DNA from 2 places in the Variovorax sp. PAMC26660 genome. Region 1 is predicted to be linked to the other one. Evidence: riboswitches for the same ligand, from Rfam matches in the RefSeq annotation. Region 1 holds a riboswitch; the other holds the start of a gene.
What was found. Region 1 has a riboswitch for S-adenosylhomocysteine ahead of metH (methionine synthase). Riboswitches for the same ligand answer to the same signal wherever they lie in the genome.
Positions count from the first base shown of each region.

Region 2: it holds a riboswitch for S-adenosylhomocysteine, as region 1 does, so the genes downstream of both, ahcY (adenosylhomocysteinase) here and metH (methionine synthase) in region 1, are expected to answer to the same signal.

Region 1 is NZ_CP060295.1:2,681,393-2,696,346, reverse strand. Features, by position in the region: gene metH (methionine synthase) at 1-2,175, opposite strand, end outside; S-adenosyl-L-homocysteine riboswitch at 2,243-2,318, opposite strand; gene H7F35_RS13015 (esterase/lipase family protein) at 2,452-3,498, shown strand; gene H7F35_RS13010 (lipase secretion chaperone) at 3,509-4,435, shown strand; gene H7F35_RS13005 (PACE efflux transporter) at 4,448-4,885, opposite strand; gene H7F35_RS13000 (LysR family transcriptional regulator) at 4,985-5,905, shown strand; gene H7F35_RS12995 (SH3 domain-containing protein) at 5,927-6,619, opposite strand; gene H7F35_RS12990 (homocysteine S-methyltransferase family protein) at 6,819-7,874, opposite strand; gene H7F35_RS12985 (histidinol-phosphate transaminase) at 7,945-9,105, opposite strand; gene hutG (N-formylglutamate deformylase) at 9,179-10,000, opposite strand; gene H7F35_RS12975 (formimidoylglutamate deiminase) at 10,006-11,388, opposite strand; gene hutI (imidazolonepropionase) at 11,385-12,635, opposite strand; gene H7F35_RS12965 (HutD family protein) at 12,658-13,230, opposite strand; gene H7F35_RS12960 (amino acid ABC transporter permease) at 13,379-14,047, opposite strand; gene H7F35_RS12955 (transporter substrate-binding domain-containing protein) at 14,063-14,815, opposite strand; gene H7F35_RS12950 (IclR family transcriptional regulator) at 14,864-14,954, opposite strand, start outside.
Region 2 is NZ_CP060295.1:1,631,152-1,646,105, reverse strand. Features, by position in the region: gene H7F35_RS07900 (ABC transporter permease) at 1-409, shown strand, start outside; gene H7F35_RS07895 (hypothetical protein) at 434-943, opposite strand; gene H7F35_RS07890 (peptide chain release factor 3) at 946-2,574, opposite strand; gene H7F35_RS07885 (GNAT family N-acetyltransferase) at 2,642-3,250, opposite strand; gene H7F35_RS07880 (alpha/beta fold hydrolase) at 3,247-4,317, opposite strand; gene H7F35_RS07875 (hypothetical protein) at 4,314-4,748, opposite strand; gene H7F35_RS07870 (alpha/beta fold hydrolase) at 4,766-5,686, opposite strand; gene phaP (TIGR01841 family phasin) at 5,707-6,207, opposite strand; gene H7F35_RS07860 (hypothetical protein) at 6,357-6,998, opposite strand; gene H7F35_RS07855 (hypothetical protein) at 7,151-9,238, opposite strand; S-adenosyl-L-homocysteine riboswitch at 9,401-9,469, shown strand; gene ahcY (adenosylhomocysteinase) at 9,533-10,972, shown strand; gene H7F35_RS07845 (TlyA family RNA methyltransferase) at 11,044-11,820, shown strand; gene metF (methylenetetrahydrofolate reductase [NAD(P)H]) at 11,831-12,655, shown strand; gene H7F35_RS07835 (septal ring lytic transglycosylase RlpA family protein) at 12,745-13,350, shown strand; gene H7F35_RS07830 (23S rRNA (adenine(2030)-N(6))-methyltransferase RlmJ) at 13,366-14,316, opposite strand; gene H7F35_RS07825 (hypothetical protein) at 14,497-14,954, shown strand, end outside.

The sequences.
Region 1 (14,954 bases):
GCAGCGGCTGGGACGCATCACGCCGTCGATCACCTGCTTCTCGGTCTGCTGGCGCATGCCATACCAGGTGAGCGCGACTTCGCTGCGCGTCTCGTCGGTGTACAGCTCGATGTCGTCGTCGTTCACCGTGTTGGCGGGCCAGAAGCCGACGATGCCGCTGGCGCTGAGCCAGCGACCTTCGATCAGCCGCTTGAGCATGCGCTGGCCGTCGGCGTACACGCGTACGGCCTCGGTGCCGACGATCTCGTCCTTCAGGATGGCGGGGAACGGGCCGGCCAGGTCCCAGGTCTGGAAGAACGGGCCCCAGTCGATGTACTTGGCCAGCTCGGTGAGGTCGAAGTTCTTGAACACGCGGCGGCCGATGAACTTGGGCACCGGCGGCGTGTAGTTCGCCCAGTCGATCGGCGTCTTGTTGGCGCGCACCTTGGCCAGCGGCCACATCGGCACCTGCTTCTTGTTGGCGTGCTGGTGGCGCACCTTCTCGTAGTCGGCGTTGATCTCGTCGATGTACGCGGTGGCCTGATCGCTCAGCAGCGACTGCGCCACGCTCACGCTGCGCGAGGCATCGGGCACGTAGACCACGGGGCCTTCGTAGTGCGGCGCGATCTTCACGGCGGTGTGCACGCGGCTGGTGGTGGCGCCGCCGATCATCAGCGGGATCTTCTTGATGCGGAAATGGTCGTCGCGCTGCATCTCGCCGGCCACGTACTGCATCTCTTCGAGGCTCGGCGTGATCAGGCCCGACAGGCCCACGATGTCCGCGCCCTCGACCTTGGCACGCGCCAGGATTTCGTGGCACGGGACCATCACGCCCATGTTCACCACCTCGAAGTTGTTGCACTGAAGCACGACGGTGACGATGTTCTTGCCGATGTCGTGCACGTCGCCCTTGACGGTGGCGATGATGATCTTGCCCTTGGTGCGCACGTCGCGGCCGGCGGCCTCGTCGCGCAGCTTTTCTTCCTCGATGTAGGGCAGCAGATGGGCCACGGCGGACTTCATCACGCGCGCCGACTTCACCACCTGCGGCAGGAACATCTTGCCGGCGCCGAACAGGTCGCCCACGATGTTCATGCCGTCCATGAGCGGGCCTTCGATCACGTGCAGCGGGCGGCCGCCCTTGGCCAGGATCTGCTGGTAGGCCTCTTCGGTGTCTTCGACGATGAAGTCGGTGATGCCGTGCACCATGGCGTGCGACAGCCGCTGGTTGACGTGCACCGGGGTCTCGGGCGTGCCGCGCCATTCGAGGCGCTTGCTTTCGTCCTTGGCGCCGCTCTTGGCGGTTTCGGCCACTTCGACCAGGCGTTCGCCGGCGTCGGGGCGGCGGTTGAGCACCACGTCTTCCACGCGCTCGCGCAGCGTGGGCTCCAGGTCGTCGTACACGCCGACCATGCCGGCGTTGACGATGCCCATGTCCATGCCCGCCTGGATCGCGTGGTACAGGAACACGGTGTGGATGGCTTCGCGCATCGGGTCGTTGCCGCGGAAGCTGAAGCTCACGTTCGACACGCCGCCCGACACCTTGGCGCCCGGCAGGTTCTGCTTGATCCAGCGCACGGCGTTGATGAAGTCGACCGCGTAGTTGTCGTGCTCCTCGATGCCCGTGGCAATGGCGAAGATGTTCGGGTCGAAGATGATGTCTTCCGGCGGGAAGCCCACCTCGTCGACCAGGATGCGGTAGGCCCGCTCGCAGATCTCGACCTTGCGCGCATAGGTGTCGGCCTGGCCCTTCTCGTCGAAGGCCATGACCACGGCGGCGGCGCCGTAGCGGCGCACCAGCTTGGCCTCGTGCTTGAACTTGTCGACGCCCTCCTTCATGGAGATGGAGTTGACGATGCCCTTGCCCTGGATGCAGCGCAGCCCGGCCTCGATCACCTCCCACTTGGAGCTGTCGACCATCACCGGCACGCGCGCGATGTCGGGCTCGCTGGCAATGAGGTTCAGGAAGCGGACCATGGCGACCTTGCTGTCGAGCATGGCCTCGTCCATGTTGATGTCGATGACCTGGGCGCCGTTCTCGACCTGCTGGCGCGCAACGGCCAGGGCCTCTTCGAACTGGCCGTTCAGGATCATCCGCGCGAAGGCCTTGGAGCCGGTGACATTGGTGCGCTCGCCGATGTTGACGAACAGCGTGCCCGCGCCGATGGCGACCGGTTCGAGACCGGACAGCTTCATGGGAGGGGGAACAAAAACGGAAGAGGGAGCGGGAATCTGGGACATGGCCTCACCTGCGGAAAAGTCAAACAGGCGAGCGTCGTTGTCGCCCCAAGCCTGACGGTTTGCCTCTGTGGCAAGCCGCTGCAACGCTCCTTGGGAAGTCGCGCATTTTAGGTCGATTCGACCAGCCCCGGGGAAAACCCCAGTTTCCATTTCGGCGTCGATCCACAGAATGCGGCCACCGTTTCCGAACGAACGTTCGTGTTTTTCAACCAACGTAAGGGAGAGCGCCGAATGGCCAAGAAGTGGAATGTCCGGCTGCAGCATGCAGCCCATCCGATGCGCGCCGTGGCGCTTTGCTGCGGCCTCATGGTCGCTGCGGCCCTGGCGCACAACGCCCACGCCGCAGCCAGCGGCACCTCGACGCTGGTGCAGGCCCGCGCGACATCCGACGAGGCGAAGACCAAGTACCCGATCGTGCTGGTCCACGGCCTGCTGGGCTTCGACAACCTGCTCGGTGTCGACTACTTCTACGGCATTCCCGGCAAGCTGGCCGGCGCAGGCGCCAAGGTCTACGTGGCCCAGGTGTCGGGCACCAACACCTCCGAAATCCGCGGCGAACAGTTGCTGCAGGAGCTCAAGACCATCCGCGTGCTGGAGAAGAACCCCACGCTCAAGTTCAACCTGATCGGCCATTCGCAGGGCGCCCCCACGGTGCGCTACGTCGCGGCGGTGGCGCCGGACATGATCGCCTCGGTCACCTCGGTGGGCGGTGCGAACGGCGGCTCGAAGGTGGCGGACCTGCTGGCCACGCTGCCCGATGGAAGCATCGCGCAAGGCCTGGCCGTGACCGCCATCGGACTGCTGACGAACGTGATCGGCTTCCTGTCGGGCAAGGACCCGAGCCAGCTGCCCGAAGTGCCGCTGAACGCCCTCGCCTCGCTGACCACCGCAGGCGGCGCGGCCTTCGACAAGAAATTCCCGCAGGGGCGGCCCGTTGCGGGCTCCTCGTGCGACGTCAAGAGCGGCGCGGCCTTGGTCAACGGCGTGCGCTACTACTCGTGGTCAGGCGTCTCGACCAGCTTGAGCCTGTTCGACCCGAGCGATGCGGCCCTGTCGGCGCTGGGCACCCTCTTCTTCTTCGGCGAAGCCAACGACGGCCTGCTCGCGACCTGCACCACCCGCCTTGGCACGCATCTGGGCGACTACCGCCAGAACCACCTGGACGAGGTCAACCAGGTGCTGGGCAACACCTACGGCAGCCAGTTCCCGTACTACGAGAAGAAGCCGCCTGATCTCTTCAAGGACCAGGCCGCGCGGTTGAAGAGCGCGGGCCTCTGAGGGCGCGGGCATGCGCAAGCAGTGGGGCTTCTGGGCGGCCGGCGGGGCGCTGCTGATCGCCGTGGGCGGCGGCTGGTTCGCCGCCGGTCCCGAAGCGATCGACGCGCCGCCAGCGCCCGGCCGCGACGCAGTGGCCGCCGCCATCACGCCAAGTCCCGAGGCTCGCTCGGCAGAGGCACCCGCAGCCCCCGACGCGTTGCTGACCAGCGACCTGATCTCCGTCTTCGACAAGGTGCTCACCGAAGCACAGGCCGACAGCAAGGCCACCCTGATGGCCAGGGCGCCCGCCCTGCTCGCCAAATACCTGCGCGAGGACTGGCGCGTGCGCGCGCTGGGCCTGCTCGAGCGCTATATCGACCTGCAGGAAGCCTTGCAGGCGATGCAGCCGCCCACGCCCGGCAACCCCGCCAACCTGCGCCGAAGCCTGCAGGCGCGCGAAGCGCTGCGCCGGCAGTACTTCGCGCCCGAGGAAATCGAAGGCCTGTTCGGCGAGCAGATCCGGCAGGACAGCTTCATGGTGGAAAAAATGGAGCTGCTCGCCAACGCCGCCCTGACGCCCGAGCAGCGGGCCGCGGCGCTCGCGCAAAGCGAGCAGGCCTGGCTGTCGCCTGAACAGCGCGAGGTGCGCAAGGAATCGGTGGCGCACGTCGACGTGATGCGCCAGACCGAAGCGCTGGACGCACGCGGCGCCAGCCCCCAGGAGCGCTTTGCCGCACGCAGCGAGGCCTACGGCTATGAAGTGGCACGCGGCCTCGCAACGCTCGACCAGGAAACCCAGGAGTGGAACGCCCGGCTCGACCGCTACGCCAGCGCGTCCGAGACCGAGCAGGCCCAGTTGCGCGAGACGCTCTTCAACGACACCGAGCGCCTTCGCCTGAGCGGGGCTCTGGCAATGCGCTCGGCTGCCGCGTCCAAGCCGGCGCGGCAGGGTGGATAAGTAAGCGCAGGCTTACGCGGGCTGCGCTTCGCCCATGGCCGAAGCCGGCAGACCGAACACGCGGTCAAAGGCCCAATTGAAGATGAAGGTGTAGACCAGGAAGAACACCACCAGGCCCAGGTCCATCACCAGCGCCTGCCAGAGCGAGACGCCCAGGCCCCACGCGAACATCGGCACCAGGAAAGCAATCAGCCCGCCTTCAAAGCCGATGGCATGGGCGATCCGGCGGCGCACGCTGCGCCCGCGCACGGCCTGGCGTGATTCCCAGCGCTCGAACATGGCGTTGAAGGCCAGGTTCCAGATCACCGCGATGACCGATGCACCCACCGCCAGCATGCCGGAATGGCCGAGGCCGGCGTCCGTCATCAGTGCGAGGCCGGCACTGGCTGCCACGATGGCGATCCCTTCGTAAAGGGAGATGTAAACGATCCGACGCTGAATGCCCTGCATGACTTTTCTCTGAGTTTGTGACTGCGATGGATGGACTTTATTTGCTATTTGCTGATATAAAAAGTTAACTTATTTCAGTTTTATTGATAGATCGGCGCCATGGCCTTCTCCAGCGACAACGTCGAAGTCTTCCTGGCCGTGATCGACCACGGCTCTTTTTCAGCCGCCGCGCGGGCCCTGCGCAGGGTACCGTCGGCCGTCAGCATGGCCATTGCCAACCTCGAGGCGGAACTCGATCTGCGGCTGTTCGACCGCAGCGGCCGCGAGCCCCAGCCGACCGCTGCCGCCCGCTCGCTCGAACCACAGGCGCGGCTGTTGGCCGCCCAGCTCAAGCAGTTGCAGGTGCAGGCGCTGGCGCTCACACAGGGGCTGGAAGACCGGCTCACGCTGGCCATCGCGCCCGAACTGCTTGCCGCCCCCTGGAGCGGTCCGCTGGCCGAACTGGCGCAGGAATACCCGCTGCTGCAGGTGGAGGTGCTGGCAGCGCCGCAGGCCGATGCGCTGGACCTGCTGCACAGCGGACGCGCACAACTGGCGCTGGTGTTCGAGCGCCCCAGCCTCGACGGCCGCGAGGGCTTTCAGGAGGTCGGCAGCGACACCATGGTCGCCGTGATGGCGCCCGACCACCCGGTGCTGCTCGCGGCCCACGGCGAGCGCCTGCGCGAAGAGCACCTGACGAACACCCGGCAGATCGTCGTCGCCGGGCGCGACCTCGCCACCAGCGACCCACGCTTTGTGTTCGCGCGCCATGTCTGGCGCACCGACAACGCACTGGCCGCGCTGAGCCTGATCACCGCCGGACTCGGCTGGGGCTGGCTGCCACGCAACTTCGCGCGGCCGCATGTGGCGGCGGGCGCGCTGGTCGAGATTCCGTTCGAGAACCTGAGCAACGGGCTCGACCTGTGGGTCGACGTCGTGTGGTCGAGGGAGCGGCCGCTGGGACTGGGCGCCCAGCGCTTCGTGGCGCTGATCGCACGCGACCGTCAGGCGAGCATCGGCGTCAAGCCCAAGGCCGAATAGCCGAACTGCCCTGCGGCCTGTTCAGGGCCGATGCCCGCCCGGCCCACCGCCACCGTGCGGATGCCCGCCCCCGCCGCCGGGCCGACCGCCTCCCGGGTGCGGATGCGGCATGCCGGGCGGCGGCCCGGGTCGAAAGCCCGGCTGCGGCCGGGGCGGCCTGAAGCCGGGGTCCACAGGCGGACGCGGGCCCGGCCCCGGACGAAAGCCCGGCCCCGGTGGACGGAACCCAGGGCCCGGCTGCCACGGGCGTGGCTGCCACCCCGGCCGCACGGGCGGCGGTGGCCGCCAGCCCGCCATTGGCGGCGGCGGTCGGTTGCCCCACCAGCGCCTGTCGCCGTACCAGGGCCGGTCACGGTAGTAGTTCGCCCAATAGTTGCCGATCACGAAGCTGACGATGGGCACGCCGATCACCGCGCCATAGGCGGCCAGCGGCACGCGCTGCTCCTGGTAGGCGTAGTCGAGGCTCTTCGCCCAGACCCAGCCGCGCCCGCCATCGGGCAGCACCACGTCGCACCAGCCGTAGCCGCTGGTGCAGCCGACGACATCGAGCGACTGCCCCGGCGCGAGCCGCGCCACCAACGGGTAATCGCCAGACGGGCCAGCCCTCAGATTGACCGTGCCGCGCGTGAAGGCTTGTTGCGCCGAGGCCGCGAGCGGCAGGACCAGGGCAAGCGCGCCGATGCCGATCCAGCGCGGGACGAGTGTGGGGTTCATGGCTGACTCCTGTGCAGGCCAGCGTAGGCCGCAGGCCAAGAGCATGTCAATCAGCCGCCAACCCAACTGCGCAGCTTTACGGGCGGCCATCCCCTTCGTGAAGCACCGAGGAACCGGCTTCGCCGGGCCCCGGGTGTTGCCCCCGGCAGGGGGAAGGCGCGCGCAACACGAAGTGCGCGCAGCCTGGGGGCGAGCTCAGCTACGCGGCTTCGCGGTAGAAGCCGGCGTTGTTGCTGCCCAATGCCCGGCCCGCAACCGGCGCCACCGCACGGCCGATGGCCGCGATGTGGTCGGGCGTGGTGCCACAGCAGCCGCCCACGATGTTCACCAGCCCCTCGGCCGCGAACTCGTGCAGCAGGCGCGAGGTGACGTCGGGCGTCTCGTCGAAGCCGGTGTCGCTCATCGGGTTGGGCAGGCCGGCGTTCGGGTAGCAACTGATGAAGGTGTCGCCGGCCACGCGCGCCAGTTCCTGGATGTACGGGCGCATCAGCGCCGCGCCCAGCGCGCAGTTCAGGCCGATGGCCAGCGGCTGTGCATGGCGCACGCTATGCCAGAAGGCGGTGACGGTCTGGCCGCTCAGGATGCGGCCCGAAGCGTCGGTCACGGTGCCGCTGATGATCAGCGGCAGGCGCTGGCCGCTGTTGTCGAAATACTCGTCGACCGCGAACAACGCGGCCTTGGCATTGAGCGTGTCGAAGATGGTTTCGACCAGGATCACGTCGGCGCCGCCTTCGACCAGCGCTTCAGTCTGATCGTAGTAAGCCGCGCGCAGCGATTCGAAATCGACATTGCGCGCGCCCGGATCGTTCACGTCGGGGCTGATGCTCGCGGTCTTGGGCGTCGGGCCGAGGGCGCCGGCCACGAAGCGGGGCTTGTCGGGCGTGCTGAACTTGTCGCAGGCTGCGCGCGCGAGCTTGGCGGACTGCACGTTCATCTCGCGCGCCAGGTGCGCCATCTTGTAGTCCTCCTGCGCGATGGTGGTCGCGCCGAAGGTGTTGGTCTCGATCAGGTCGGCGCCGGCCGCGAGGTAGGCCTCGTGGATGTCGGAGATCACGTCGGGCCGCGTGAGCGACAGCAGCTCGTTGTTGCCCTTCACGTCGCGCTCGAAGTCCTTGAAGCGCTCGCCGCGGTACTGCTCTTCGGTGAGCTTGAAGCGCTGGATCATCGTGCCCATGGCGCCGTCGAGGATGGCGATGCGCTGCGCGAGGATGCCGGGCAGCGCCTGGCCGCGGGTGTAGATGAGTGGCTTGGTCATGTCCGCGATTGTAAAAACCCCGGCCTGGCCCGGCCCGCAGGCGGGTCTTGACGCGGCCCCGGCCGCAGCGTCAGTCCGGTGCGCCGGCGATCTCGGCCAGCGCCCGCACGAAACGCGCGTTCTCCTCTTCGGTGCCCACCGACACCCGGATGAAGGTCTCGAAGCCCGGCTCCTTCCAGGGCTTGACGATGATCCCGCGCGCCAGCAGCGCCTCGTTGACCGGCCCGTTCGGCCGCGCGAGATCGACAAACAGGAAGTTGGCCGCCGAAGGCGCCACGCGCAGGCCCGGCAGAACGGACCCGGCCAGGGCGCGAAGCTGCGCCGCCAGCACCTCGCGCTGCTGCACGGTGCGCGCCACCGCCTGCGCCATGAAAGCCTCGTCGCCCCAGGCTGCGAGGGCCGCGGCCTGCGCGGCCAGGTTCACGTTGAAGGGCGTGCGCACGCGATCGAGCAATTGCACCAGCGCCTCGTCGGACGCGATGCCGTAGCCCACGCGCAGGCCGGCCAGGCCCCAGGCCTTGGAGAAAGTGCGCAGCACGATCCACGGGGAGCGGCCTTCGTCGGCAACCTGCCGCGCGCGCAGCATGGCGAGCACGTCGGGGTAGCCGGGCGCCAGCCGCGCATATTCGTAGTAGGCCTCGTCCACCACTAGCAAGGTGCCCGCGGGCACCGCCGCGAGCAGGCGCGCGAAGTCGCCGGCATCGAACATGCAGCCGACCGGGTTCGAGGGGTTGGCCAGCATCACCACCTTGGGCGCGCGCGCGAGCGCCGCACACCAGGCGTCGAGATCGAAGCCGAGTTCCGGCGTGAGCGCCAGCAGCTCGACCTGCGCGCCCATCATCCGCGGGTAGATCTCGTGCAGGCCGAAGGCCGGGCGCTGCGTCAGCACCCGGTCGCCCGGCGACAGCAGCGCCTGGCACAGCATCTGGAGGATGTCCTCGGAGCCGTTGCCGATCACCACCTCGCCGGGCTGGGCACAGGTGCGTTCGGCAATGGCGGCACGCAGCGCCGTGCAGTTGGCATCGGGATAGGTGCCCACGCGTGCCGCCAGGTCGACCAGCGCGCGCGCCACCGCGGGGCTGGGACCGTACGGGTTCTCGTTGCTCGCGAGCCGCGCGATCTCTGTGACGCCGTAGCGCGCGCGCACGGCGTCCGAGGACAGGCCCGCGTTGTAGGCCGGCAGCGGCGTCACTTCGGGGCGCGCGAGCGCGTGGATGGTGCTTGTGTTCACGGGTCGAATACCTTGTTGGGATTGCGCAGATGAAGCGGGTCAGGGCGCGGCAAATGCGCCGGTGGTGCTCACCTCACCGGTTGCGGCCTTCGACGAAATCGAGCACCGCCTCCAGCATGCGACGCACGTGCGGCTGCACGCCGGCCGCCACGGCCGGCAGGTAGTCGAAGGGCAGCGCCTCCTGCATGTAGCTCGACTGCGTCATCTCCAACTGCACCGCATGCACGCCGCCGGCCGGGTTGCCGTACTGGCGCGTGATGTGGCCACCCTTGAAGCGGCCGTTGAGCACGCCGGTGTAGCCCGTGGCCGATTCCGCGATGCCCAGCAGCGTGGCGGCCAGCGCCGGGTCGCAGCTCGCGCCGTTGGCGGTGCCCAGGTTCAGGTCGGGCAGCTTGCCCTCGAAGAAGCGCGGCAGCACCGAGCGGATCGAGTGCGCGTCCCACAGCGCGATGGTGCCGTGCGCGGCCTTCAGGCGGTCGAGCTCGGCCTGCAGTTGCTGGTGATAGGGCTGCCAGATGGCGTCGCGGCGCGCGGCGATTTCGTCGTCGCCGGGCACATCGGCGGCGTTCGCGTAGACCGGCGTGTCGTCGAAGGTGTCGACCGGGCACAGGCCGGTGACGCTCTGGCCCGGGTAGAGGCTGGCGCCGTCCGGCGGACGGTTCAGGTCCACCACATAGCGCGAATGCGTGGCCACCAGCACCGAGGCGCCGAGCGCATCGGCAAAGCCGTAGAGCTGTTCGAGGTGCCAGTCGGTATCGGGTACATGGCGCGCTTCGTCGGTGAAGCGGGCGGCCAGCGCGGGCGGCACATGGGTGCCGACGTGCGGCATCGAGATCAGCAGCGGGCGCGTGCCCTGGCGAAAGCGGAATGCCGGCTCGGCGGTGGTGAAGGCCATGGAAATCAGTCCTTGAGAAGTTGGGTGCGCGCGGCCACGAAGGCGGCCGCGGCTTCGTCGTGCAGCGTGTGGCGCCCGGCCACGACGCGCGCGCGGCCTGCGGACCAGACGCTGTCGATGGCGGAGGTGCGGTGGCTCGCGAAGACGTGGGCCGAGAGCATATCGGGCGCCGACAACCCCTGCAGCGCGAGGTGCGCGGCATCGAGCACGACGAAATCAGCCTGCTGACCCACGGCCAGCCCGCCGACGGCGCGGCCCGAGGCCTGCGCGCCGCCCTGCACCGCTTCGAGCGTGAACGCGGTCGCTACATGCGGCTGCGCCGCGCTCGCGCCGACGTTGCGCTGTCTCCGGGCCAGGCGCTGGCTGTATTCGAGCATCAGCAGTTCTTCGGCCGCGTTGACGCTGGCGTGGCTGTCGGAACCCACGCCCCACGCGCCGCCATGGCTGCGCCATTGAGGAAAGTCGAAGATGCCGTCGCCCAGATTGGCCTCGGTCGTCGGGCACAGGCCCGCGACGGCACCGCTCTTGGCCGCGTACTCGTACTCGGCGGCGTTCATGTGCGTGGCGTGAACGAGGCACCAGCGCGCATCGACCGGGGCGTGATCGAGCAGCCATTCGACGGGGCGCAGCCCGCTCCACTCGACACAGTCGTCCACTTCCTTGGTCTGCTCTGCGATGTGGATGTGGATCGGCGCCGTGCGGTCGATGGCTTCGAGCCCCGCGATCGCATCGCGCAGCGCTTCGGGCGGTACGGCGCGCAGCGAGTGCGGCGCCATGCCAAGCCGCGCCCCCTGTTCGTCGCACACCGGCTTCAATGCGTCGAGCAGGCGCAGCATCGAGTCGGTCGAGCGGATGAAGCGGCGCTGCCCTTCCGTGGGCGGCACGTCGCCGAAGCCGCCGGTCTGGTAGAGCACCGGCAGCAGCGTGAAGCCGATGCCGACCTTGCGCGCGGCACGCAGCAGCGCAAGGCTCAAGGTCGCATCGTCGGCATAGGGACGGCCATCCGCGTCGTGGTGCACGTACTGGAACTCGCACACGCTGGTGTAGCCGGCTTCGAGCATCTCGGCATAGAGCCAGGTCGCGATGGCTTCCATGTGCTGCGGGCCGAGGCGCGCGGCAAAGCGGTACATCAGCGTGCGCCAGCTCCAGAAGCTGTCGTGCTGCTCGGCGCGGTGCTCGGTCAGGCCTGCGAAGGCGCGCTGGAAGGCGTGCGAATGCAGGTTGGGCATGCCGGGGATCACCGGGCCGGTCGCCACCTGCGCGCCAGCGGGCGGCTGCGTGGCGGACTGCACCTGCGTGAGCTGGCCGGCGTCGTTCCACGACAGCAGGACGTTCTTCGTCCACCCTGCGGGGAGCAGCGCATCGGCCGCGAAAAGTGTGCGCGTCATGCGGCGTTCTCCAGGGCGATACAACCTTGCCGCACGACGGTGCGCACGGGCTTCTGACCGAACCAGTAGGCCAGCTCGGCCGCCTCGCGCACGTTCCACAGCACGAAGTTCGCAGGCATGCCGGGCGCGATGGCGCCATGCGTGTCCTGCAGGCCCAGCGCGCGCGCCGCATGCACGGTGACACCGGCCAGCGCCTCGGGCACCGTCAGGCGAAACAGCGTGCAGGCCATGTTGACCATCAGCAGCAGGCTCAGCGCCGGCGAGGTGCCGGGGTTGTGATCCGTCGACACCGCCATCGGCACACCCGCGGCGCGCAGCGCGTCGATGGGCGGCAGGTACGTGTCGCGCAGCGTGTAGTAGGCGCCGGGCAGCAGCACGGCCACCGTGCCCGACTGGCGCATCGCCTCGATGCCCGCGGCCGACAGGTGCTCGATGTGGTCGCACGACAGCGCGCCGTAGCGCGCGGCCAGCGCGGCGCCGCCCATGTCCGACAACTGCTCGGCATGCAGCTTGACCGGCAGGCCCAGCGCTTTCGCGGCCTGGAAGACCTGCTCTGTTTCGGCGAGCGAGAAGGCGATGCGTTCGCAGAACACATCGACCGCATCGACCAGCCCTTCGGCGGCGAGTGCGGGCAGCATCTCGCGGCACACGAGGTCGATGTAGTCCTGGCTGCGGCCGGCGTATTCGGGTGGCAGCGCATGCGCGCCGAGGAAGGTGGTGCGCACGGTCACGCCGTAGGCTTGGCCCAGGCGACGCGCCACGCACAACTGCTTGCGCTCGTGTTCGAGCGACAGGCCGTAGCCCGACTTGATCTCGATGGCGCAGACGCCATCGGCCAGCAGTTGTTCGAGCCGCGTTGCCGCCTGCGCGAAGAGCGTGTCTTCGTCGGCTTCGCGCGTGGCACGCACCGACGAGACGATGCCGCCACCGGCCTTCGCGACTTCTTCATACGTGGCGCCCGCGAGCCGCATCGCGAATTCGTTGGCGCGCTGGCCGCCGTAGACCAGATGGGTATGGCAATCGACCAGCCCCGGCGTGACGAGTGCACCGCCGCCATCGCGCGGCGCGAGGCCCGCGAATTCGGCGGGCAGTGCATCGCGTGCGCCGACCCAGCGGATCGCGCCTTGCGCGACCACGATGGCTGCTTCGGCATCTACCGCCAATGCCACGCCGGGCGCCGCACCGGGCGCGAGGCGCAGGCCGGTCCAGAGGCCATCGGCCGAGGGAATTTCGCTTGCGGGTTTCATCATCTGTTTTTCTTCCTGCAGGTCAGGCCGGCACGATACGAACCACCAACAGCCGCGCGTCTTCATGCGCCGGCGCGGCCTGCCAGGCCTGCGCCGTGTCGGCCCAATGCATGCCCGCGCCTTCGCGACAGGCCTCGTCGTTCAGGCGCCATTCGCCACGCAGCGCGAGCAGCACACCATGCGGTGCGGGCTCGATGGTCGAGGCGCGGGCCAGCACGCGCACGTCGGCGCGCCACTGTCCGCGCCGCGTCATCACATTGAAGTCATTCGATGCGCCGCCGAGCAGCGTGCAATCGATCACGTCGTCGCCGCTGAAGGCGAAGGGCTGCTGTGGCACATCGAGCCGATGGTCGATGCGCCCGTCGTGCGTGAAGAGCCGCACGCCGTCGCCTTCCAGCAGCATGATGCTGCGGTCGACGCCCGCGAACACCGAGAAGGGCCCGGCAGCCGCGATGGTCGCGATGCTCACGCGCCAGCCGAAGCTGTCGAGTCCCGCACCTTGGGGCCAGCTTGCGATTTCCTGCGTGGTGCCACCGCCATTCTTCCAGGGCATGGCGGGGAGAGCGGTGCGCGAGAAGCGCTGCACGCCGTTCATGACCGGCCCTCTTGCCCCTTCCCCTTCCGGGGGGAGGCTGGGATGGGGGCAGCGCCCAACGGGCGTTGTGAATGGGTCGAGGCCGTCGTGCCCCCACCCCAACCCTCCCCCGGAAGGGGAGGGAGAAATGCGAATACGGAACACACGCTCATCGCATCAACCCGCCCTGGCGCAGCTTCTGCTCGAAGTGCCGCAGCACCAACGTCATCGTCCCCGTGAGCACGAAGTACACCAGCGCGATCGCCAGGTACACCTCCAGCGAGCGGTACGACACGCTGATGATCTTCTGCCCCTCGTGCATCACGTCGTGGATGGTCAGCAGCGACACCAGCGCAGAGTTCTTGATCAGTGCAATGAACTCGTTGCCCAGCGGCGGAATCATGCGCACCACCGCCTGCGGCAGCACGATCTGGCGCATGGCCACGCCGGGCGTCATGCCCAGCGATTGCGCCGCCATGGTCTGGCCCTTGTCGATCGACTGGATCGCGCCGCGCACGATCTCCGACACATAGGCGCCCGAGTACACGCCGAGCCCCAGCACGCCGCACAGGAATGCCGGCAGCAGGATGCCGAAGTGCGGCAGGCCGAAGAACAGAATGAACAACTGCACCAGCAGCGGCGTGCCACGAATGACCGCCACATAGGCCGTGCACACGCCGTAGATCCAGCGCCGCTTCGGGTTCAGCCGGCCGATGCCGACCAGCAGGCCCAGCACGCAACCCAGGGCCAGCGCGCAGGCGGTGATTTCCACCGTGACGAGCGCGCCGCGCAGCAGGTCGGGCCAGCCCTGCCAGACGGGCGAGAAATCGAGATCCATGGTGCTGCTTCGCGCTTACTTGGCGTTGGCGCTGAACCACTTCTTGACGATCTGCTCGTAGGTGCCGTCGGCCTTGAGCTTCTCGATGGCGCCGTTCACGGCCTTGGTCAGCTCCGGCGTGTCCTTGCGAATCGCCATGCCGTATTCCTCGGTGGTGATCTGTTCCGGCAGCACCTTCAGGCCCGGGCGCGTACGCACGTACTGGTAGGCGGCGGGCTTGCCGGTGACGGCAGCTTCAGCGCGGCCGATGTCGACGAGGTTGAACATCTCCTGGTTCTTCTCGACTTCCATCAGTTGCACCTGCGGGTACTTTTCCTTGGTGAAGGCCACCGACTTGGTACCCACCTGCACGCTGACCTTCTTGCCGTTGATGTCGGCCGGGGTCTTGATGGTCGTGTTGCCGTCTTTCACCATGACGACCAGGCCGCCCGCGTAGTACGGCACGGTGAAGTCGACGACCTTCTTGCGCTCGTCGGTGATGTAGATGCCCGAGACGGCCATGTCGAAGCGCTTGGAAATGAGGCCCGGCACGAGGCCCTTGAAGTCGATGTCGATCCATTCGATCTTGCGGCCCAGCGTCTTGCCGATGGCCTCGACCAGTTCCACGTCGAAGCCGGTGCGCTTGCCGTTTTCCACGAACTCCATCGGCGGGAAGGTGGCGTCGGTGGCAACGCGCAGCGGTTCGCCCTGGGCTTGCGCCAGGCCGGCGAGGCCGAAGAAGGCAAAGCCGGACAGTGCGGCGGCGACGAGGGAGCGGCGGGTGTTCATGGTGAGGGCTTTCGTGGGTTTGAAGAAGAGAAAAAGATGCAGCAGGGGCTACTGCAGGGCGCGCGAGATGCGGGCCGCCGTGACGACGGTCATGTGGAGCAATGCAGCTTCCATGCCCTCGACGCGCGTGAGCGGCGCC
Region 2 (14,954 bases), 1.1 Mb from region 1:
CACGTACCAGGCGGGCATTGCATGGACGCCGGCCACGGTGGCCGTGGCGCTGTTCGCGCTGGCCGGCGGCATCGCGCTGTTCCTCGGCATCCTGGTGCTGCAGGGCACGCTGGCGTTCTGGACCGTCGAGAGCCTGGAGATTGCCAACGTGCTCACCTACGGCGGCGTGCAGGCGGCGCAGTACCCGCTGGCGCTGTACGCGAACTGGTTCCGCCGTGTGCTGACCTTCGTTGTGCCGTTGGCCTGCGTGGCCTATTACCCGGCGCTGACCATCCTCGGCAAGCCCGATCCGCTGGGGGCACCGGATTGGATGGGCATGGTGTCCCCGCTCGCGGGCTTCGTGTTTCTGGCCGCCGCCTTCGGCGTGTGGCGGCTGGGGCTGCGGCGCTACGCCTCAACCGGGAGTTGACCCGGCGCAGCGCGCGAACGTCACTTACTTCTTCGGCACCGCTTTCTTGGCGCGATGCTCGGCAAGAAGAATCCCGGCGGTTTCATAGAACGAGAAGATGGAATCCTCGCCGCCGTTGGCAAATTGCTTGGCCACCTTGTTGAATGGAAAGACGACGAATTCGGGCTCGCACTGCAAGGCGACTTGACCTTCGTTCCCGACCCAGGTGCAGTCGTACTTGCGCCGCATGGCCTCGCCCAGGTAGGAGCCCAGGACCTGTGAAATCCCCGAAGCATCAGGGATCTTGGATCGCGTTCTCTCTATGTATCCGTCGAGCCATTTCACGGACTCTGGCGTGAAATTGAAGTCCACGCCGGAGATCGCGCCAAGCCGATCTTGAACAGACTTCGCGTTCGCCTCGATGGATGCGATCTGCGCGGGCGTGATGGAAGCCATCCTGGACGACCCCCGGGCGTTGTTCGAGGGCGACTGTGCCCATGCAGATGGCAGCAGCAACAGGCTCGCCGCGATCAGCGCGGCACGCAGGCACGACATGCTCAGCCGGCGCTCTGCAGCGCCAACCCCGCATGCTCGCGCAGCGGATGGAAATGGATCTTCGGAAAGCGTTCCTGCGCCAGCCGCACGTCGTACGGCGAGGTGCACAGGAAGGCCAGCGTATCGGCCGCGTCCTTGGCCATGCGCACCGGATAGGCGTTGACGAACTCGCGCAGCTCGGCCGGGGTATCGGCCGTGATCCAGCGCGCGCCGGTGTACTGGCAGCCTTCGAGCCGCACGTCGGCGTCGTACTCGGCCTTCAGGCGGTGCTGCACCACTTCGAACTGCAGCTGGCCGACGGCGCCCAGCAGCATCGGGCCGCCGACTTCGGGGCGGAACACCTGGATTGCGCCTTCTTCACCGAGCTGGGCCAGGCCCTGCTGAAGCTGCTTGGTGCGCAGCGGGTTCTTCAAGATCACCGTCATGAACAGCTCGGGCGCGAAGAAGGGCAGGCCGGTGAACTGCAGGCTCGCGCCGTCGGTGATGGTGTCGCCCAACTGCACGCCGCCATGGGTGGTAAAGCCCACGATGTCGCCCGCATAGGCTTCTTCGACCGCCTCGCGGCGCTGGCTCATGAAGGTCACGACGCTGGTGGGGCGCAGCTCTTTCGAGGTGCGCTGCACCTTCAGCTTCATGCCCGGCGTGTACTTGCCCGAGGCCATGCGCACGAAGGCGATGCGGTCGCGGTGGTTGGCGTCCATGTTGGCCTGCACCTTGAAGACCACGCCCGCGAAGTCCTTGTCCTCGGGCTGGATTTCCTTCACCACCGGCTGGCGGTTGACCATCGTGGTGCTGGTGCGCGACTGCGGTTGCGGTGCCAGGTCGACCAGCGCGTCCAGCACTTCCATCACGCCGAAGTTGTTCACACCCGAGCCGAAGAACACCGGCGTCTGCTTGCCGGCCAGGAAGGCCTCGCGGTCCCAGGTGGGCGATGCACCGGTGGCCAGCTCCATGCTGTCCATGGCGGATTCGAAATCGGCGCCGAAGCGCTTGGTGAGCGTTTCGCGCTCGGTGAGTGCGATGGTCTCGAAGTCATGCGGCAGTCGTTCGCTGCCCGACTCGAACACCGTCATCGTGTGCGTGCGCAGGTTCATGATCCCGCGGAAAGTCTTGCCCTGGCCCACGGGCCAGGTCATGGGCACGCAGGGCATGCCCAGTTCGCGTTCCACTTCGTCCAGGATGTCCAGCGGCTCGCGCACTTCCCGGTCCATCTTGTTGACGAAGGTGATGATGGGCGTGTCGCGCTGGCGGCAGACCTCGATCAGCCGGCGCGTCTGCGCTTCCACGCCGTTGGCCGCGTCGATCACCATCAGCGCCGAGTCGACGGCCGTGAGCACGCGGTAGGTGTCTTCCGAGAAGTCCTTGTGGCCGGGCGTGTCGAGCAGGTTGATCACATGGTCGCGGTACAGCATCTGCATGACCGACGACGCCACCGAGATGCCGCGCTGCTTTTCGATTTCCATCCAGTCGGACGTGGCGTGGCGCGTGGCCTTGCGCGCCTTCACCGAGCCGGCGATCTGGATCGCGCCGGAGAAAAGCAGCAGCTTTTCGGTCAGCGTGGTCTTGCCGGCGTCAGGGTGGGAAATGATCGCAAAGGTGCGACGGCGGCGGGTTTCGGCAACAAAAGACAAGGTGGGCAATCTGCGGGGGAATGCCGCGATTTTAGAAGGGCGCCCGGAACCGGCCCGCTTCGGGGGCCTAAAACGCCTCCGTCATCCCATAAGCCCGCATCTGCGCCTCGAACCGGGCCACGTCGTGGCTCAGCACCACGAGGTCGTGCGTCAGGCCCTGCCAGTCCTTCACGTGCTTGCCCAGCAACGCCTCGGGGCGAAAGCCCAGGGCCTGGAAGACGGCGATGGCGCCGCGCTGGTCGACGGTCATGCGCGCGACGAGTTTTTCCGCACCGCGCTCGATGGCGAGCGCGCAGGCTTCCCGCGCGAGCCGGTGGCCCAGGCCGCTGCCGCGCTGCTCGGGCGCGGCCAGCACGCGCAGCTCGGCCACGTGGCTGGACCACGAGTGCGGATCGCGGATCACCGCCGCGCAGCCGAGCACCGTGTCGCCGCGCACGGCCAGCACACTGTCGATGTCGCCGCGCTCGATGGCGCGAATCCACGCACCCATCACCTTGGGCTGCGTGATGTCGCGCGGCAGGAAGAGCAGGTCGTGTGCGGGCAGGGCCTGTGCGAAGGCCAGCACGGCGGCCGCGTCGAACGCGGTCATCAGGCGCAGGACGATGTTGCCTTCGCTGCTCGTCACGGTGCGCGGATAGGTCCGCGAAAAAGAATCGGAAACGGTGGTGATGGTCATGTCGATCGCACTCCAAGCCATTCGTCGAGTTTGGGCCACAGCCTGCGCACCGCGTTGGCGCCTGCGGCCAGGCTGACGTGGCCGCCCTTGAGCACGATCTCTTCCTTGTCGGCCGAGCCGATGTTGGCGATCAGCGGCTGGCCGGCTTCGTACGGCACGATGTGGTCGTGCTGCGCGAGCGCATGCAGCACCGGCACCTTGATGTTCTTCAGCAGCACCTTGCGGCCGCCCAATACCAGCTCGTTCTTGAAGAGCTTGTTGTCCCACATCAGCTCTTTCACGGTCTGGCGGAAGTACTCGCCGGCCAGCGGCAGCATCTCGGCACCCCAGCGGTCGAACATGCGATAGGACTTCACGAACTCGTCGTTGGCCATGTTGTCCCAGAGCTGCACCACGCCGGCGCTGCGACCGGCCGGGCGCAGCATGTCGAAGGAGGCGAACAGCATCTCGGGCGGCACGTTGCCCACGGTGTCGATGAGGCGGTCAACGTCGAAATAACGGCGGTCCGACCACGCATGGAAGAGCTTCATGCGGCTGAAGTCGATGGGTGTGGTGAAGAGCGCGAGGTTCTTCATCGGCCCGCCGGGGTGCAGCGCCGCGTACATCGTGGACAGCACGCCACCCATGCAGTAGCCGGCAATGGTCACGTCTTCTTCGCCCGAGTCTTCCTGCACGCGGCGGATGGAATCGGGAATGAAGTCGAGCACGTAGTCCTCGATGCGCAGGCGCTTCTCGTCGGCGCGCGGCGCGTTCCAGTCCATCACGTAGACGTCGTAGCCCTTGTGCAGCAAATACTCGACCATGCTCTGGCCCGGCGCGAGGTCGAAGATGTAGGCGCGGTTGGTGGTGGCCATCACCATCAGCACCGGCACGCGGTAGATCTCGTCGACCAGCGGGCGGTAGTGGTACAGGCTCAGGGTGCCGCGGCGATGGATTTCATCCTTCGGCGTCAGGCCGACGGCCGGCGCGGCGGAGGTGAGGAAGTCGAGGCCCTTGATATTGCGCTGGATCGCACGCTCTATTTCGGCGCCGATGTCGGGCAGGGCGAGATCGGCGGGAGGGCTCATCGTGCGCGCTTTCCGGCGGGGCGCTTGGGCGGGGCTGCGGGCGTTTTCGATGCCGCTGCGGGTGGTGCGCCTGGCGGCTGCTTCGTCCGGCGCGGCTTGACGGGCGCCGCGGCCGTTGCACGGGTTGCCGGGCTGCGGCCGCCTTCCATCGCGCGGCTGATGTTCGCCAAGTGATCGTCGATGCGCTGCAACTGCTCGCCCAGCGCCTGGATGTCGGCGCGCGTCGGCAGGTTCAGCAGTGTGAGGTAGCGCGCCATCAATTCGCCCAGCGCCTTCTGCGCCGTCAGCGAGGCGTTCATGCCGCCATGCATGCCCTGGCGGAACGGGTCCGAGGACATGGTCTCGTTGGCGAACGCGTTGGTGCCTTTCTCCCACTGGGCCATCAGCTCGCGCCACATGGCCATCGGGTCGAGGGACGAGAACTGGGTCATGGAAGGAAGCTCCGTCGTCAGTGATCGCGACGTTGCGCCGTGTGCGTGGCGATGGCGTCGACGATCTGCGGCCACATCGGAATCGGCAGCGCGTGGCCCATGCGCGGGATGCGCAGCAGCCGCGCGCCGGGAATGGCATCGGCCACATCGACGCCGCATTCCACCGGCACGAGCGGATCGACATCGCCGTGGATCACCAGCGTGGGCACGCGCACGTCGCGCAGCGCGGGCTTGCGGTTGCCCGACGCGAAGATGGCCGCGAGCTGGCGCGCCACGCCGCCGGGGTTGAGCCCGCGCAGGAAGGTGAGCTGCGCGCGCTCGGCATCGCGTGCTTCATCGAGCGGAAAGGCGTCGGGGCCGCGCAGCACGCGCCACACCTTGGCGTAGTGCGGCAGGTAGGCCTCGAAGGTGGTGGGCGAGGGCGAGAACAGCACCGCCATCGCTTCGGGCGTGGGCGGCGGCAGGCCGGGGTTGCCGGTGGTCGACATGATGCTGGTGAACGAATGCATCCGCTGCGGATGGCGGATTGCCAGCTCCTGCCCGATGGCACCGCCCATCGAGGCGCCGACGATGTGCGCGCGCTCGATCTTCAGTGCGTCGAGCAGGCCGATGCAGTCGTTGGCCATGTCGTGCAGCGTGTAGGGCGCCTGCAGCGCCTTGCCCGCCATGGCCTGCAGCATCAGCGCCTGGATGTCGGGCACGCCGAGATGCGACAGATGCGTCGAGTGGCCGGTGTCGCGGTTGTCGAAGCGGATCACCCGGTGCCCGCCCGCTTGCGCGAGGCGGGCGCAGAACGCGTCGTCCCACGCCACCATCTGGGCGCCGAGGCCCATGATCAGGAGCAGCGGCGGCGCGCCGGGGTCGCCGAAGCTGTCCCATGCGAGTTCGATGCCATTGGCGCGCGTGCGATGTTCGGTGTTCTGCGGAACGGCGGTCATGGGGCTGCCGGCTTGCTTGCTTACTTGCGCTGCAGCAGCTTGGTCACTTCGTCCACGTTGGACTGGATGCGCTGGCGCACCACGTCGAAGGCATCGGCCTGCGACTTGGCGGCGAGGTTGGCCAGCTCCTTGATGTCGTCGATGGCGCGCTGGAACGACTGGCGACCCAGTTCGTCGAGCTTGGCGAGGTTGGCCTTGGCGTCCTTGCCGGGCATTTCCTTGGCTGCAGTCTGCCATTCGCCGATGGCGCTCTTGATCATCTCGGTCTGCCGCTGCACCACGGTCTGCAGGCCCTGGTAGGACTTTTCGTTGGCCTGCATCAGCGCCTGCAGGTCCTTGCGGCCGCTTTCGAGCAGCTTGCCCGCGCCGCCGGTCAGGTTGAGTTCCTGCAGGCGGTCGGTCATGCCCTTGAGATTTTTCAGCGGGTTGAGCATGTCGGCGGCGCTGGGGGCAGCCGCCTTGCTGCTGCCACTGCTGCTGGCAGTGGTCTTCTTGGCGGCGGCTTTCTTGGCAGTGGCCATGGTGCGGTATCTCCTGTGCGGGTGAACGGGTGGATGGCAAGGACCAGCCGGACGGCAAAAGTCCCTCGCCACGATACGCCGCACCGGCACGGCCAAGTTCACCGCAGCGAAAAAAATGCCTGCGGGATTTCCCTTGGGTGACCGATTGATTACATCGGCGGCGCGAAGCCGTTGCGCCCGGCCGTCACGCGCAGCGCCGTGGGCGTGCCGTTCTTTTCCTGCGCGTTCACCAGCACCTTGGCGCCGGGCACCAGCAGGGCCTCGGTGCCGGGGCGGAAGGTAACCACCGGCACGTCGGGCGGCACGATCACGGTTTTTTCGCCGCCCTTGTAGGTCAGCCGCAGTTGCTGCCCGCCGCGTACCGATTTCGGCGCGGCGGCAAGGTCGGCCACGGTGGCGTTGGTCATGGTGCTCTGCGGCAGCAGGTCCCATGGGCGATGGCCTTCGCCGGTGCCGCGCGCGGCCTCGGGGAACACCACCACTTCGAGCGCCTTCTGCGTGCCGTCGGCCTGCGGCATGGCAGCGGTGCCGATGAAGCTGCCGCGCTTGATGTCGGACAGCTTGATGCGGTAGACCTCCGACACCGCCATGTCGGCCGGCCGCGCAAGGCTGATGACTTCGCCGCCACGGTCCTGAACGATGAGGGTGTTTGCGTCGACGCGCACGAGGGTGCCCCGGATGCGCACGGTCTCGGAGGTCTGGGCGGCCGCGGAGATCGGCAGAACGGCGGCGGTCAGGCACAGGGCGGCGGTGGCGAGCAGGACCTTGGGGGCGCCGGGTAGAAGCGACATGAGAGCTTTCGAGGGTGGGGGATGAAGCCAATGTACGCCGCTGCGGCCAAACGTGCCGGCTGCCGAATTAGGTGGAAATGAGCACGCGGAATGAAGAAAGGCCGCATGCCGCGCGATGCGGCATGCGGCCTTTGGCCTGCGCCTTCGGAGCGTCAGTCGATCAGGTCGATTTCAATCGCGCCGGCGGTGGCCGGGTTGCGCGAGCCGACCATCGCAAAGAGCTTGTTGCTCTGGCTCGCGAAGTGGCCTTCGGGGCCGCTGAACGAGGCCAGGCGCATGTTGAGCGGGCCGATGATGCCCATCGTGGCGAGCGTGGCACTGCGGGTGGCCGACGTGCCGTCGGGAAGCACCTGCGTGCGCGCATAGCTGGTGGCGCCGATGGATGTGTTGCCCCAGCTGCCGTTGGTGGCGCCGCCGCGCGCGGCGATGGTGGGCCAGGTCGCGCGCTCCGGCAGGCCGATGCGGAACACCGAGGTGGTGGGCGTCGAAGGCACGATGCCGGCCGAGAGATACACGTTGTCGCCGCCGATGCGCGCGATGCCGAAGTTGCCGTTGTCCGACGGATTGGTCACGTTCACGATGTGCCAGGTGTCGACGGTCGGCCCTGCCGACACGGTGTACGTCCGCACCGAGGCTGTGGGGCAGTTGTCGATGCGGTACACCCCGTTGTCGTTGCACAGGTAGAGCGTGGTCCCGCCGTTGGCGACCTGGATCTGGGTGATCGACGAGTCTCCGGTGGTGGCCGTCAGGTTGATGCCCAGGCGGTTGTAGACGCCGTCAAGCTCGGCCTGTGCCTTGACCAGCGCACGCGAGGCGACGAACGGACGCACCGCGTAGCTGGCCGGCGTGACCTGCGCCACCGCGAACGGGAATGCGCCGACCACCGTGTCCGTCGTCAGCCTGAAACGCGCCGTGTTCGTCGGGCTTGTGATGCGGCTGCTGTCGAAGACGAAGCTGCCCGCCTCGGCACTGTCTGCCGTGAAGCTGCCGGATGCGGTGACGCCGGTGTCGTCGGTCATCTCGTAGCGCAGGCTGTCCATGTTCAGCGCCAGCGTCTGCCGCGAGCCGTTGGCGGCGTAGACCTTGTAGCGGCCGTTGCGTGCATCGGGGGCCGGGCCGGTGTCGATCAGGTTGATCTGGATGTAGCCCTGCGTATTCGGGTTGCGCGTGCCGACGACCACCGACAGCAGGCCGTTCTGCATCGCGTAGTACTTGCGCGTTCCGCTGGCGTTGAGCAGGCGGATGCCTTCGGGCTGCGACGAGAAGGTGCCACCCACCGGGAGCGTCAGGCTGCCGTAGGAACCATCCAGATTGGTGGCGGTTCGCACGGAGTTCGCGGTGTCGATGAGGTTGCTGCCCCAACTGCCCTCGGTCGATGCGCCCAGGCCGCGCGTGGTGGGCCAGTTGGGTGATTCGGGCAGGGCGACCCGCAGGAACTGCACCGCCGGCGTGGTGCTCAGGCCGGCGCTCAGGTAGACGTTCTGGCCCCCGATGCGCGCCATGCGGAAGTTCGCGGTTTCGTTCGCGTTGGCGGTGTTCGTCGCGACCCACGCGTCGTCGATTCCGGCCGTGACCGCATACGTCCGCTTGGAGGCGGCGGGGCAGAGGTCGATCTTGTAGATCACGTTGTCGAAGCAGAACTCCAGCAGCGTGCCGCTGCCTGAAATGCGCATGGCGAGCATCTGCGAATCCGGCCCGCCGGGACTGCGCGTGACGCCGAAGCGGTTGTAGGTGCCGTCGAGCTGCGCCGCCGCTGTCAGGAAGTTGCGCGCGGCCACGAAGGGCTGCACCGCGTATGCGGCAGGGCTCGAATATGCCGCCTGGAACGGGAACGCGCCGACGATGGCATCGGCCGTGACGCGGAAGCGCGCCGTGTTGGCCGCCGAGCTAATGCGGCTGCTGGCGAAGACGTAGGTGCCCGGTTCGGTGAAGTCCTCGCTGAAGGAGCCGGATTCCGCCACGCTGAGGTTGTCGGTCATCGTGTAGCTGGCGGTGTCGAAGTCCACCGACAGCGTTTGCTGCGTGCCGTTGGCCGCGTAGACGCGGTAGGTGCCGCTGCGCGCGTCGGCGTTGTCCTGTGCCTTGGCCATCGCGGCTGCCACCGCGACTTCTGCTTGCGGCTGGGCATTGCCACCGGACAGCGGGAGCCCGCCGCCGGGCGCGCCGCCGCCACCGCCACCTCCGCAGGCCGCCAGCAAGGCGGCCAGTCCGCAACCCGCGAGATATCTCGTCATCCTCATGTGGATCCCTCTTCTTTTCAGATGGGCTAGGCAGCGAGCCGGCTGGCTCCTGAACCGAACCCCGGGGAAATCGTAAAAAGAGGTGTCTTTAACGCCGAGGCTGACAAATGGCAGCCCAAACCCCCCGGCTTGGCTCGGCCTTGCGCCCCGTCTACAATCCGCGGTTCCGAGGAGCGTTGCAGCGCCATCAGGCGTGAGGCTCGGACCACATCGCAACCACGCTCATCCGCTGTTCTCGCGGTGAGTTTTTTCCCCGTACGCAGTGGCATCTTTCAAACCAGTTTTGGAGTTCTCATGAGCGCTGTTCTCAAGCCGACCCCCGTTTCGACCGCCGACCAGGCGATCGCCGACCTTTCCCTTGCCGCCTGGGGCCGCAAGGAAATCCGCATTGCGGAAACCGAAATGCCCGGCCTGATGGCCATCCGCGAAGAGTTCGCCAAGGGCCAGGCGCTCAAGGGCGCGCGCATCACGGGCTCGCTGCACATGACCATTCAAACGGCCGTGCTGATCGAGACGCTGCAAGCCCTGGGCGCCGAGGTGCGCTGGGCCTCGTGCAACATCTTCTCGACGCAGGATCACGCCGCCGCCGCCATCGCTGCCGCAGGCACGCCGGTGTTCGCGATCAAGGGCGAGTCGCTGACGGACTACTGGGAATACACGCACGCCATCTTCGACTTCGGCCCCAAGGGATCGAAGGGCGAAGGCCCGAACATGATCCTGGACGACGGCGGCGACGCCACGCTGCTGATGCATCTGGGCCAACGCGCCGAGAAGGACCTGGGCGTGCTGGCCAACCCGACCAGCGAAGAAGAACGCATCCTGTACGCCGCGATCAAGGCCAAGCTGGCCGTCGATTCGACCTGGTACACCCGCAAGTCCGCCGAAATCATCGGCGTGACCGAAGAAACCACCACGGGCGTGCACCGCCTGAACGAAATGAGCGCCAAGGGCACGCTGCTGTTCCGCGCCATCAACGTGAACGACTCGGTCACCAAGAGCAAGTTCGACAACCTGTACGGCTGCCGTGAATCGCTGGTCGACGGCATCAAGCGCGCAACCGACGTGATGATCGCCGGCAAGGTCGCTTGCGTGGCCGGCTACGGCGACGTGGGCAAGGGCTCGGCACAGGCGCTGCGCGCACTGAGCGCCCAAGTGTGGGTCACCGAGATCGACCCGATCAACGCCCTGCAGGCCGCGATGGAAGGCTACAAGGTCGTGACCATGGAATATGCCGCCGACAAGGCCGACATCTTCGTGACGACCACCGGCAACAAGGACGTCATCACGCACGACACCATGGCCGCCATGAAAGACCAGGCCATCGTCTGCAACATCGGCCACTTCGACAACGAGATCGACGTCGCGTCGATCGAGAAGTACGAGTGGGAAGAAATCAAGCCGCAGGTCGACCACATCACCTTCCCGGACGGCAAGAAGATCATCCTGCTGGCCAAGGGCCGCCTGGTGAACCTGGGCTGCGGCACGGGCCACCCGAGCTTCGTGATGTCGTCGTCGTTCGCGAACCAGACCATCGCCCAGATCGAGCTGTTCACCAAGACCGACGCCTACCAGGTCGGCAAGGTCTACGTGCTGCCCAAGCACCTGGACGAGAAGGTGGCGCGCCTGCACCTGAAGAAGGTCGGCGCCATGCTGACCGAGCTGACCGACTCGCAAGCCGCCTACATCGGCGTGAGCAAGAACGGCCCGTACAAGCCGGACACGTACCGTTACTGATAGCACGATGAAAAACCTTCGTGCTTCGCACTGCGGTGCGAGCTTGCTTGGGGCGGCCCGGCGCTTCGCTCATGCGCGCTGATCAACTGTTGGTGGAGCGCGGCCTTGCCGCGTCGCGTTCGCAGGCCGTGCGGCTGATTGCCGGCGGCATGCGCTGGCGTGACGCGGGCACGAGCGACGCGTGGCGCTCGGTCGTCAAGAACAAGGACGACGTGCCCGAGTCCGCCGAGCTGGAGCTGGTCGATGCGGCCGAGGCGCGCTATGTGTCGCGCGGCGGCCTGAAGCTCGAAGGGGCACTGCAGGTCAGCGGGATCGATCCCGCCGGCAAGCTGTGCTTCGACGTGGGCCAGTCGACCGGCGGCTTCACCGATTGCCTGCTGCAGCGCGGTGCGACGAAGGTTGTGGGCGTCGATGTCGGCCACGGGCAACTGCATGCGAAGTTGCGCGAGGACGAGCGCGTCGTCGCCATCGAAGGCGTCAATGCGCGGGCCCTCTCGCCGGACGATCTGGAAGAAGAAGGTGAGTCGCGCTTCGACCTGATCGTTGGCGACCTGTCCTTCATCTCGCTCACGCTCGTTCTGCCGGCTGTCGTCGAGTTCCTGGCCGAAGACGGCCGTTTGCTCATGCTGGTCAAGCCGCAGTTCGAGCTGCAGCCCGGCCAGGTCGGCAAGGGCGGTATCGTGCGCGACGAGTCGATGTATGCGGTGGTCGAAAAGCGCCTGCGCGAGGCTTGCGAGGCGCTCGATTTGCGCGTGCTGCAGTGGTTCGACAGCCCGATCGCCGGCGGCGACGGCAACCGCGAGTTTTTCATTCATGCCGTTCGCGCGGACGCAGCGAACGGTTCTTAAGGAGACGCAGGTGCGCCTTCCGCTGAGCTTCGAATTCTTTCCGACCAAGACGCCCGAAGGCGCGGTCAAGCTGCGCGCCGTGCGCCAGCAGCTGTATGTGCGCAAGCCGCAGTTCTGCTCGGTCACGTATGGCGCGGGTGGCTCCACGCACCAGGGCACTTTCGGTGCGGTGCAGGAGATTCTTTCTGAAGGCGTCGACGCCGCGAGCCATTTCTCGTGCATCGGCGCCACGCGTGCCACGGTGCGCGAGCAACTCGCCGAGCTGAAGGCCATGGGCGTCAAGCGCCTGGTGGCGTTGCGCGGCGACCTGCCGAGCGGCTACGGCATCGGCGGCGAGTTTCACTATGCGAGCGACCTCGTGGAATTCATCCGCGAAGAGACCGGCCGCGACTTCCACATCGAGGTGGCCTGCTACCCCGAGATCCATCCGCAGGCACGTTCGCCCGAAGCCGACCTGCAGGCCTTTGCCGCGAAGGTGAAGGCGGGTGCCGATTCGGCCATCACGCAGTACTTTTTCAGCCCCGAGGCCTACTTCCGTTTCGTCGACGACGTGCGCAAGCTGGGGATCGACACGCCCATCGTGCCCGGCATCATGCCGATCACCAGTTCGACGCAATTGATGCGCTTCTCCGACGCCTGCGGCGCCGAGATTCCGCGCTGGATTCGCCTGCGGCTGCAGGGCTTTGGCGACGACATCGCGTCGATCAAGTCCTTCGGCCTCGACGTGGTCGCCGACCTGTGCGCACGCCTGCGCGACGGTGGCGCGCCGGCGCTGCACTTCTACACGATGAACCAGTCGGCGGCGACGCTGGCTTTGCTGGAGCGCCTCGATTGACAGGGCGCGCGGCCGGAGCGGCGGGTACGTTGCGCGCGGGGCTTCGCATAGCCCTCGTCGCTGCGACCTGCGTGCTCGCGGGCTGCGCCATGCCTCCGGCCACCGAGGGCACGGCCGATGGCCAGTTGAAGCCCTTGGCACGCGCGCTCGCCGTGCCGCCGGGCGTGCCCGCGCGCTCCGATGTGCCCTCGGTGCGCTACGACCTGGCCGTGTCGGGTACCGGCGAACTGACGCCCGATGACGGCGTGCCCGGCGACGACGGCCCGCGCGACATTTTCGAGCGCGGCGGTGCTTCCTGGTACGGCATCCAGTTTCATCAGCGCAAGACCGCCAGCGGCGAGCGCTTCGACATGACCGCCATGACGGCAGCCCACAAGACCCTGCCTTTCAACACGCGCGTCTGTGTGCGCAGTCTCGTGAATGGCAGCGAAGTGCTGGTGCGCATCAATGACCGTGGCCCCTACGCGCTGGGCCGCGTGATCGACCTGAGCCGCGCGGCGGCCGACCGCATCGGCCTGACCGGGCTGGGCATCAAGCAGGTGGCGTTGACCGTCGTCGACCGGGAGGGCATGCGCTGCGGCGGCTTGTCCGTGGAGTCGGGCGATGCGCAGGCGCCCGCGCCGGTGGCTGATCGCGCGAAGGCGCCGGCTCCCGCACGGCGCAAGGCGGCCGTGCCGCCGCGCCGCCGCCGATAGACAAGCCGTTCGGCTTCAGCCGCCCGAATCGAGCGAGAAGGTGGCGTGCCGGTCTTGCGCCAGGCGCTCTGCCAGTTGCGGCAGTGCAGCCGCGAGCAGCGGCTTCAGCGTGTACGGCGGATTGATCAGGAACATGCCGCTGGCCGGCAGGCCCGGCCGGTGCGTCTCGCCCGAGGCGTCCGTCGTGATCTTGCTGGACTTGACCGTCAGCGTGGCGTGCAGCCACGACTTGCCGGCCTTGGTCGCCATCGTCTTCAGGCGCCGTGGCAGGTCGTGCGCCTCGGGGCGCGGAATGATCGGATACCAGATGGCGTAGGTGCCGGTGGCAAAGCGCTTGAGCGCCTCGGCCGCGAAGTCGAGCACGCGGGCGTAATCGCTCTTGATCTCGTAGCTCGGGTCCATCAGCACCAGCGCGCGGCGCGAGGGCGGCGGCAGGAACTTGGTGGCACTGCCGAAGCCGTCGTCGCGCAGCACGGCGATCTGGCGGCCGGCTTCGAGCTGGGCAATGTTGGCTTCGAGCGTGCGCGAGTCGGTGGGGTGCAGCTCGAACAGCTTGAGCTTGTCGTGGTCGCGCAGCAGGTGCTGCACGATGAACGGCGAGCCCGGGTAGACGCGCGCCCCGCCCTTGGGGTTGAAGTCGTGGATCACGCCGAGGTAGCGCGCGATGGCGTCGGCCAGCGGGACTTCGGCTTTGGGCGCTACCTTTTTTGCAGCGGACTTCGCTGCAGGGATGGGCGTGGCGGGCTCTTTCTTTTCCGCAAGCAGGCGCAGGATGCCGTCGGCCGCCTCGCCGCTGGTGCCGGCGTAGTCGCCGTCAAGGCGATACAGGCCGGCGCCGGCGTGGGTGTCGACGACCGTCAGTGCGGCCTCTTTTTCGAGCATGTGGTCGAGCGTGGCAATCAGCACCGTGTGCTTGAGCACGTCGGCGTGGTTGCCGGCATGGAAGGCGTGGCGGTAACTGAACATGAGAAATGGTGCCTGAAGAATAAAGAAGGGAGAACGCTAGACTTGCCCGGAAACATTGGCTAACAAAAAGGGCAGATGATGCGAGGAACTGGATGGCGATTTTGGGGCCTGTTCGTTGGCGCAGGCGTTCTGTCTATTTTGACGGGCTGTGCGTCGGTCACCCACGGCACCACGCAAAACGTGAAGATCGAGACGCGGACGCCTGCAGGCCAGGTGGTCGACGGTGCCAAGTGCCTGGTAACGAATGACAAGAACGACGCGGTGATGCGCTCGGGCCAGAGCCTGCCGGTGCGCCGTTCGAGCGCCAATCTGAACATCGAATGCACGCAGCCCGGCTATGCGCCAGCCAGCGGACAGGCCGTGTCCCGCGTCAACACGGGCATGGTGGGCAACATCCTGCTGGGCGGCGTGATCGGCGCCGCGGTCGATTCTGGCACGGGAGCCGGCTTCAACTATCCGAGCTGGATGCAACTGGTGTTCGGCGAGGTGCGGAATTTCGACCGGAGCGCGCAGACGGGCGACCAGGTGACGGTGGGCGTGCGCGTCGGGGAGACGAAGCTGGCGTCGGTGGCTGGCAAGCCGGCGACGGGCGCGGCCCCGCCTCAGGTGAGTCCCCCCGTCCCGGCGCCGGCGCCGAA